2 regions of the Flavobacterium sp. FlaQc-57 genome follow, and region 2 is predicted to be linked to the other one. Evidence: riboswitches for the same ligand, from Rfam matches in the RefSeq annotation. Region 2 holds a riboswitch; the other holds the start of a gene.
What was found. A riboswitch is a leader RNA that binds a small molecule or an ion and turns the genes downstream of it on or off. The one in region 2 is predicted to bind cobalamin.
Positions count from the first base shown of each region.

Region 1 (3,879 bases), on a different contig from region 2:
ATGTCCACTCATCGCTGGAATTAATGGTAATGGAAATATGACTTTGAGGTTCCTTTTTATCGTTAAAAGTTGTTTTCTTCTCCACGTACGAAGTTTCGTCAGTATAGGTTTTTGAAATTGTGGTAATTAAATCATTATTTTTAGTAGTTTCAGTATTTTGAAGTCTTTTTTCTACAATTTCAGTCTTATAGTTTACATCAGTAGTCGTGTACATCATTTTATAAATAGGTCTATAAAATAAAATAGCAAGAAGCATTCCGCCCATCATAATGTATTTTCGGCCTACTTTATCACTTAGCCATCCAAAGAAAATAAAAAACGGAGTACCCAATAATAAAGCAATTCCCAATAAACTATCAACCTGTGAAGAATCAATATTCATCACCGTTTTCATGAAACTCATGGCGTAAAACTGGCCAGTATACCAAACAACACCTTGTCCCATTGTTGCTCCAAATAAAGCAAGTAGAACAAATTTTAAGTTATATCTGTTTCCAAAGCTTTCTTTTAGCGGGTTTGTACTCGTAGTTCCTTCCTTTTTGGCCTTGGCAAATTCAGGAGATTCATCCATGTTTTTACGTATCAAATACGAAACACCAACCATTACAATAGACACCCAAAACGGAACACGCCATCCCCAAGTATCAAAATCTTCTGCAGAGAGTACATTTTTTGTGGCTAGGATCACCATTAATGAAATGAAAAGGCCGACCGTTGCAGTAGTCTGAATCCAGGATGTCCAATATCCTTTTTGTCCCGCGGGAGCGTGTTCAGCAACATAAGTGGCCGCTCCGCCATATTCTCCTCCAAGAGCAAGCCCTTGTAATAAACGTAAAATTAGAACCAATAAAGGAGCTAAAAAACCAATAGTCTCATAACTCGGAATACAGCCAATTAAAAAAGTAGAACCTCCCATTAATAATAAAGTAGCCATAAAAGTATATTTACGACCAATAATATCGCCAAGTCTCCCAAAGAATAGCGCTCCAAAAGGGCGAACTACAAATCCTGCCGCAAAAGTGGCTAAAGTCGATAAAAATGCTGCCGTTGGATTATCGCTTGGAAAGAATTTAGTTGAAATTACAACAGCTAAACTTCCAAAAATATAGAAATCATACCATTCAATCATTGTCCCCATTGATGAGGCCGAAATTACTTTCCAAATGCCTTTTGTAGAAGTTTTGCTCATAAAGCGCTATGTGTTTTTGATAATAAATAAAATTATTAATTATGATTTTACGAATATAGAAGATATTTTTTTATTTAGTTAATACTTTTTTAACAAAAAGAACTTATTTATTGACATCTTTTTAATGTAAAAAGAAGCATCGAAATAATTCAAATTAATACATAAAAAGTGATGGAATAATGAGGCTTGATAATTAGTAAGAGCTCATTTATTTTCTTTAAAAAGAAAACTGTAGATTTGCGCCTCGAATTTAAATCGGAAAATGGTTGTCATATTGATAAGATATTGACATTAAAAGGGAATTTGGTGTAACTCCAAAACTGTCCCGCAGCTGTAAGCTCATTAACTGAAACCCTTTAATACGTCACTTTTCATTTTGAAAGGGAAGGCTGGGTGTAGGGAGCAAGTCAGAAGACCTGCCATTTTTATAGTAATAATATAGCTTTCGGGGATTGAAGCTTGAATTAAGAATAATACTAATCGCTTTCCGTGATTATGTATTGTTTGGTTATTCTATTCTCGTAAGTCAAAACTGAATTTATGAGAATCTTTTTTCCTCAAATATTATATCGTAAAAGTAATTTCCTTTCAGAAGTTTTTCTGTTCGATACCTTCATTTTTTCCAAAAAAAATCATTAAAACTTATCGATTTGCAAGATGTTTTGCTTTTAACGAAAGCAGGCAAGCTGCTTTGTAAAACTTTTTTGTTACAGTCGATTTAAAAAATTAAGTACTATAATTTTAAATATTTAACAATGAAAAACCATTTTTTTTCCAGACCATTAATCGCAATTGCTTCTTTGATGTTGCTAACAGTTTCATGTAATAGTGATGACGATTTTACGGCGCCTCCGGTAATAAAAGGAGAGCAGCAATTAAAAGATACTTTGACGATTGGAAAAACAGTACAATTAAGTTCAAAATTAGCAGACAGAAAAAATGTTGTTTTTGAATGGGCAGTTAACGGAAGTGTTGTAGGATCTGATTCTACTTATACTTTTAAGCCAGAAACGAGAGGCGATTTTAAAATAACAATGACAGCCAAAAACGATGGAGGAAAGGTTTCTCTAACATATGATATCCACACTTTAGGAGCTTATGAAAATGGTTTCTTTATGATCAATGAAGGATGGTTTGGACACGGAACAGGAACAGTTGGATTCTACAGATATGATACAAAAGCAATAGAAGACAGCGTTTTTGTAAAAGTAAATCCCGATAAAAATTTAAAACCGGAATCATCTACATTAGAGTTTGGAACAATTTTTAATAAAAAACTATTTTTAGTTTCTAAAGTTGGCGGACCTGTTGTGGTGGCAGATGCTTATTCACTTAAAGAAGAAAAAAGAATTCCTGCTCAAGGCGGAAACGACTGGCGTGCAGTAGTGGGTATTGATGAGAATCAGGCATTATTAACTTCGGGAAAAGGAATTTTTAAGCTTAACCTTAACACAATGGAATTGAATGGACAAATTGAAGGTGTTACAGGTCAGGTTGGAGATATTGTAAAAGCTAATGGTTACATTTTCGCGTTGTCTTCTTCAAAAGGTGTTATTGTTATTAATGCTTCAACGTTGGTGGTTGAAAAAACTATTCCAAGTATGGTTTTAGGATTTGCTGTAACCGATGATAAAAAAGTGTGGGCAGCAGGAGGTAAAAAACTGATAAGCATAGATTCAAATACACTTGAAGTAAAAGAAATTGCAATAGCATTTCAAGCCTATGGAAGTTGGGGAGCTTGGCATCCAGGGTCTATTGTAGCGGCCAAAAACAATGTTTTTATTGCTAAAAATGGAAGTTTTAGCGGTGGTAAAGAAATTTATAAATACAATGGAGATGTAGCTTCATTGGCAACACCTTTTGTTACATTAACACAATCCAATATATTATACGGTGCAGGAATTGGTTACGATCGAAAGAAAAATTCTTTGGTGGTAAATACAGTTAATGAGGGATTTGGAACAAATTTCGCAATCAATAATCTTTATTTGTTTAATGCTGACTCAGGTGTTAAGAAGGAAACAGTAAGTTATTCTGGATATTATTTCCCTGCAGTTTCTGTATTTCATCAATAGCTTATTTTAACCGAAAAGGACGCTAAGATTTACGCAAAGGTTCGCAAAGTTTAATTTAAAGCTTTGCGAACCTTTTTGATTATGTTGTAAATGTTTTTAGTATTTTAAATCATTGAAGTGCAATTTATTGTCAAGCATCCAAGTGTTTCATGCTTAAAATCGCGAGCTATAATTTGAAGATAGCTAAATATATAAAAATTGAAACTTGTGAACCTTTGCGTAAATCTTAGCGCTCTTTGCGGTTAAATTTTCACGAAAATATTAAAAACAAAAAACCCGAATATTTCTATTCGGGTTTTAACGGTGGTGCCTCCAGTCCCGAGGCTTCGGGAGAACCAGGAACACATTTGGATTTTCGTTTAGACAGAATATCTTTTAGTATTGATGGATCTGCGATTATTTTGTTGTTGAAAATTTTACTTTTCATTCTTTTAATGAAACTTTCAAGGTATATAGCTTCATCTTTATCCTGACAACTAAAAGTTAGTACCACTTCCCAATCATTGGCTATTTTTGTAAAAGAATTGGAATAGAAATGATTTTGATGTTTTGAAATTCTTTGATCTATATTGCTTGTTTCTCCAATATAGAATTTTTTAGTTGAACTCGAATAAA
Region 1 covers NZ_JBIPDA010000002.1:933,973-937,851, forward strand. The annotation lists gene ACHRVZ_RS10010 (MFS transporter) at 1-1,189, opposite strand, end outside; cobalamin riboswitch at 1,436-1,628, shown strand; gene ACHRVZ_RS10015 (DUF5074 domain-containing protein) at 1,945-3,264, shown strand; gene ACHRVZ_RS10020 (GIY-YIG nuclease family protein) at 3,551-3,879, opposite strand, start outside.
Region 1: another riboswitch for cobalamin. It lies ahead of ACHRVZ_RS10015 (DUF5074 domain-containing protein); the one in region 2 lies ahead of ACHRVZ_RS14785 (TonB-dependent receptor plug domain-containing protein).

Region 2 (3,879 bases):
AGTAACATCGATTGCTTTTTGATACGTATAACTCAATCCTAAATCCAGAAATATTTGCTCAGGAAGTTTAAAGACAAAGTTTGTATTGAGTTCTAAACCTCTTATGTCTACAAGACCAAGGTTCATCATCGTCCATCTAAAAAGGTTAGACGATGGCATGGCAACAATTTTGTCTTTAACGCGATTATAATAGACATCAGCCTGAAATGAAGCCGATTGTAAAAACTTTTTGGGTTCAATAATGTAAGTTGCACCAAAGTCATATTGGGTCGTGAATTCTGGGCGTAATGAACTGTTACCGATAAAAGTATAGTAGAGATCATTGAAAGTTGGCATTCTAAAAGATTCTTTATAAAACGCTCTAATTCTGAAATTTTTAGTATCGAATGGCTGAAAAGATGAGGAGATTACAGGGCAAAAAACATGTTGACTATCGCCTTGCTGATAATATTTAACCTGTTCGTCAATATAAGCTCCAAGTAGATTAGCCTGAATATCAAGTCGTTTCCAATGCATCTCTGTAGACAAAGCGCCTAAATAGGAATATCGGGTTGGGTAGGGGAATCGATATAAATTTGCATCGAGCGTATTTATAGAAAAATCAGTTGCGAGTGATACTTTCCACCATTCTTTAATAGTGTACTGATTAACTACAGATGCATAAAATTCGTTTTGATAATATTTGTTGTCTAATGCGCCTTCGGTAGTTTTGTAATCAGGATCGATGTAACGACTGTAATCTCTACTGAATTTTACATTGGCGAGCAATTCATATTTTTTAGAAAAAGAGTTTTGAAGTGAAGCATGAACAAAAAAGTTCCTGTCCCATTGTCGTTGATAATAGTTGTATCGATTGGCTAAGATTGCACCGGGAAGACCGCGTTCAGAATCATAATAATACGCCTTAAGAGAAGCCTGACCGTTTGAACCCATTTTTGCATACAAATTCAATTCACTTCGTAACGCTGTAATATCTCCATTTTGGCGAACAGCCGTGGTGTCGTAACCGTCTTTTTTCTGGTACCTGTATTTGTATTTTCCATCAGCGGTTAACCATTCAGTGCTTGCTGTCAATGATATAGTAGAAGAGAGTTTTTGCTGGTATAAAACTGAGGGATTAAAAAGCCCAAATGATCCGGTTTTAATAGCAGCTTTAATATTTGCTGTTTTCCCTGTTGAGAATTCAGGAATTTTAGTCTTTAAGAAAAGAGTGTTCGACGAGAAAAAACCTCGGGCAGGCTGAAAAATTGTCGATTTTTGACCGTTGTAAAGTTCTATAGCTTCGATGTTGTCAAGAGAGTATTTCCCTAAATCGACCTGACCATTTTGAGCGTTTCCTACGCTCATTCCGTCATAAAAAACGGCTGTGTGTGCACTTCCCAGACTTCGGACATTTATAGTTTTGAGGCCGCCAATTCCGCCATAATCTTTTAGCTGCACGCCCGAAAAATAACGTACTGCATCTGCAACCGATAAGCTATTGAGTTTTTCCAGTTGTTTGCCGGACAAAATCTGTACAGGCATTGGCGATTCGAGCTTGAACTCACGTTTGCTTGTGGTTAAAATAACCTCTTTTAAAGTATGTGGTTTTAAAGAATCTAATTCTTTATTTCTTTTTGATGGATTGTCCTGTGCATAAATTGGATTCAATAATGAAGTCCATAGAAGCAAGCAAAATCCACCATGTAGTAGGCGAAAACGCCTATAATTACATAAATGCATAGCAAAATACTCTATTTAACTAAATAGTTATTAACGGAAAAATTAAAATCAAATGTTAGTTTGATGTGTGTGTTTGTTCAAAGCTCTGGTCCACGAGAGCTTGAAGTTAATTGCAGTGGCAGGTCTCCTGACTTATTCCCATTTTGATCGGCCTTCCCACATTAGAAAATGCAGTGGCAAAAGATTAGATTTCGAAAACTCAAAAGTTTTAAATCTGCCAAAATGTTGCATGGAATTTACAGTAACGGGCTTGTTCAGGATTTGCACCTGATTCCCTCTTCGTTAACTACACCTGAAAAGTTGTAGCTAAACCATTGCGGGTGCAAATGTAAATAATCTCTTTGTTGTTAAGGACTTATTTATGAAAAAAAAGTTTTGATTTTTTTTATGGCCCTATTATCGCTCGTGTATCCCGAAAGTTTTAGATGAGGATTCCTTGAATTTTTTACCTGAAAATAATGAAGCAGATAATTGTAAATAGTTACTTAATATCCGCTAAAACAGCTGTTTTTGAGCAACCGATTGTGTGTCAAAATGCGCTTTTTTGAAAAAGCTATTGATAACATTTGGTAATTAAAAATAAGTAACACGTGTTGGGTTTAAGCCTCGGAATAGGCATTGCAGACATTTTTTCTTATTTGTTTTTCTTCACTTTTTTATTTGATTTTTAAAGGTTTATGATAAAATCTTCTTTTTTGTGTTTTTTTTACTGTTTTGAACAAAAGGCCTTAAAATGTATAATTTGTTAACTTTTAGTTGAGGTTATTTTGTTTAAATGATATTTTTTAAGTTATAAAACTATGTATAGTATATTTTTTTAGTATAATTTTTACGGAATTATCAAATTAATTTAACGCAACCGATTGTGTATTGTTTTAATTTATTTACATTTGTTTCTCAAATGACTTTTTTAATAGATCACAAATTATTAAATGGAGAATTTTTTACCATTTTTTGAAACTAACTAAACCAAACTATTAACTAATTAAATTATTTTTTATGAGTAACTTTTTTATTATTAAAAGCAAACCAAAGCTCTTAAAATGTTTAGGGTTCATGATCCTGATGTTTTTATTTTCTTTGAGTGCCAACGCTCAGTCGACAGTTACTGGAACAGTTTCGGACGCAGGCGGACCGATTCCTGGAGCGAATGTGAATGTTAAAGGCACGAAAACAGGTGTCGTTACAGGTTTTGACGGAAATTATTCTATTGCTAATGTTCCTTCAAATGCAGTGTTGGTTTTTAGTTTTCTGGGTTTAACAACGAAAGAAGTACCTGTTGGAGGAAAGAATAAAATTAACGTTGTATTAGAAGAAAATTCTAATGCTTTGCAAGAAGTTGTAGTTATTGGTTACGGTACGCAGCGAAAAGAAGCAGTAACAGGTTCTGTTTCGTCAATTAAAGGCGATGTAATTCGCGAAGTACCATCGGCTAATATTACGCAAGCCTTACAAGGGCGTTTAGCAGGAGTTCAAATGACACAAACATCATCTAAACCGGGTGCCGAAATGCAAATCCGAATTAGAGGTACGCGTTCCTTAACAGCAGACAACAATCCTTTAGTAGTGTTAGATGGAATTCCTTTTGCCGGATCAATTGGTGATATCAGCCCGGACAACATCAAAAGTATTGACATTCTGAAAGATGCATCAGCCACAGCTATTTATGGATCACGTGGTGCTAATGGAGTTATTCTGATATCAACCAATAAAGGGCAAAAGGGGCAAAAAGCTAAGTTTACTTACAATACTTATACTGGGTTGAAAAATATTTTTGCAGAATTTCCAATGATGAATGGGACAGAATTTGCTGCTTTACGTAAAATAGCCACCCTTCCTGGTTCTACCGCTCCGCTTTATTCAAATGGTGTCGATGAATCTGATAGCGTAAATACCAATTGGCAAAAATTGCTTTTTAGATCAGGTTTAGTAACAAATCATGATATAGGCGTTACAAATGGTACTGAAACCGGGAACTATAATTTTGGCGCAAGTTATTATAAGGAAGAAGCAGTAGTACCTGGACAAGACTACAGTCGTTTGTCTTTACGAGGTGCTGTAGATCAGGCAATAGGGAAGTACTTTAAATTTGGCTTCACTACAAATAACAATTATTCTATTTCAAACGGTGGCAATTTAAGTTTGTATAATACTTTA
Region 2 covers NZ_JBIPDA010000004.1:299,758-303,636, forward strand. The annotation lists gene ACHRVZ_RS14785 (TonB-dependent receptor plug domain-containing protein) at 1-1,671, opposite strand, end outside; cobalamin riboswitch at 1,822-2,053, opposite strand; gene ACHRVZ_RS14790 (SusC/RagA family TonB-linked outer membrane protein) at 2,722-3,879, shown strand, end outside.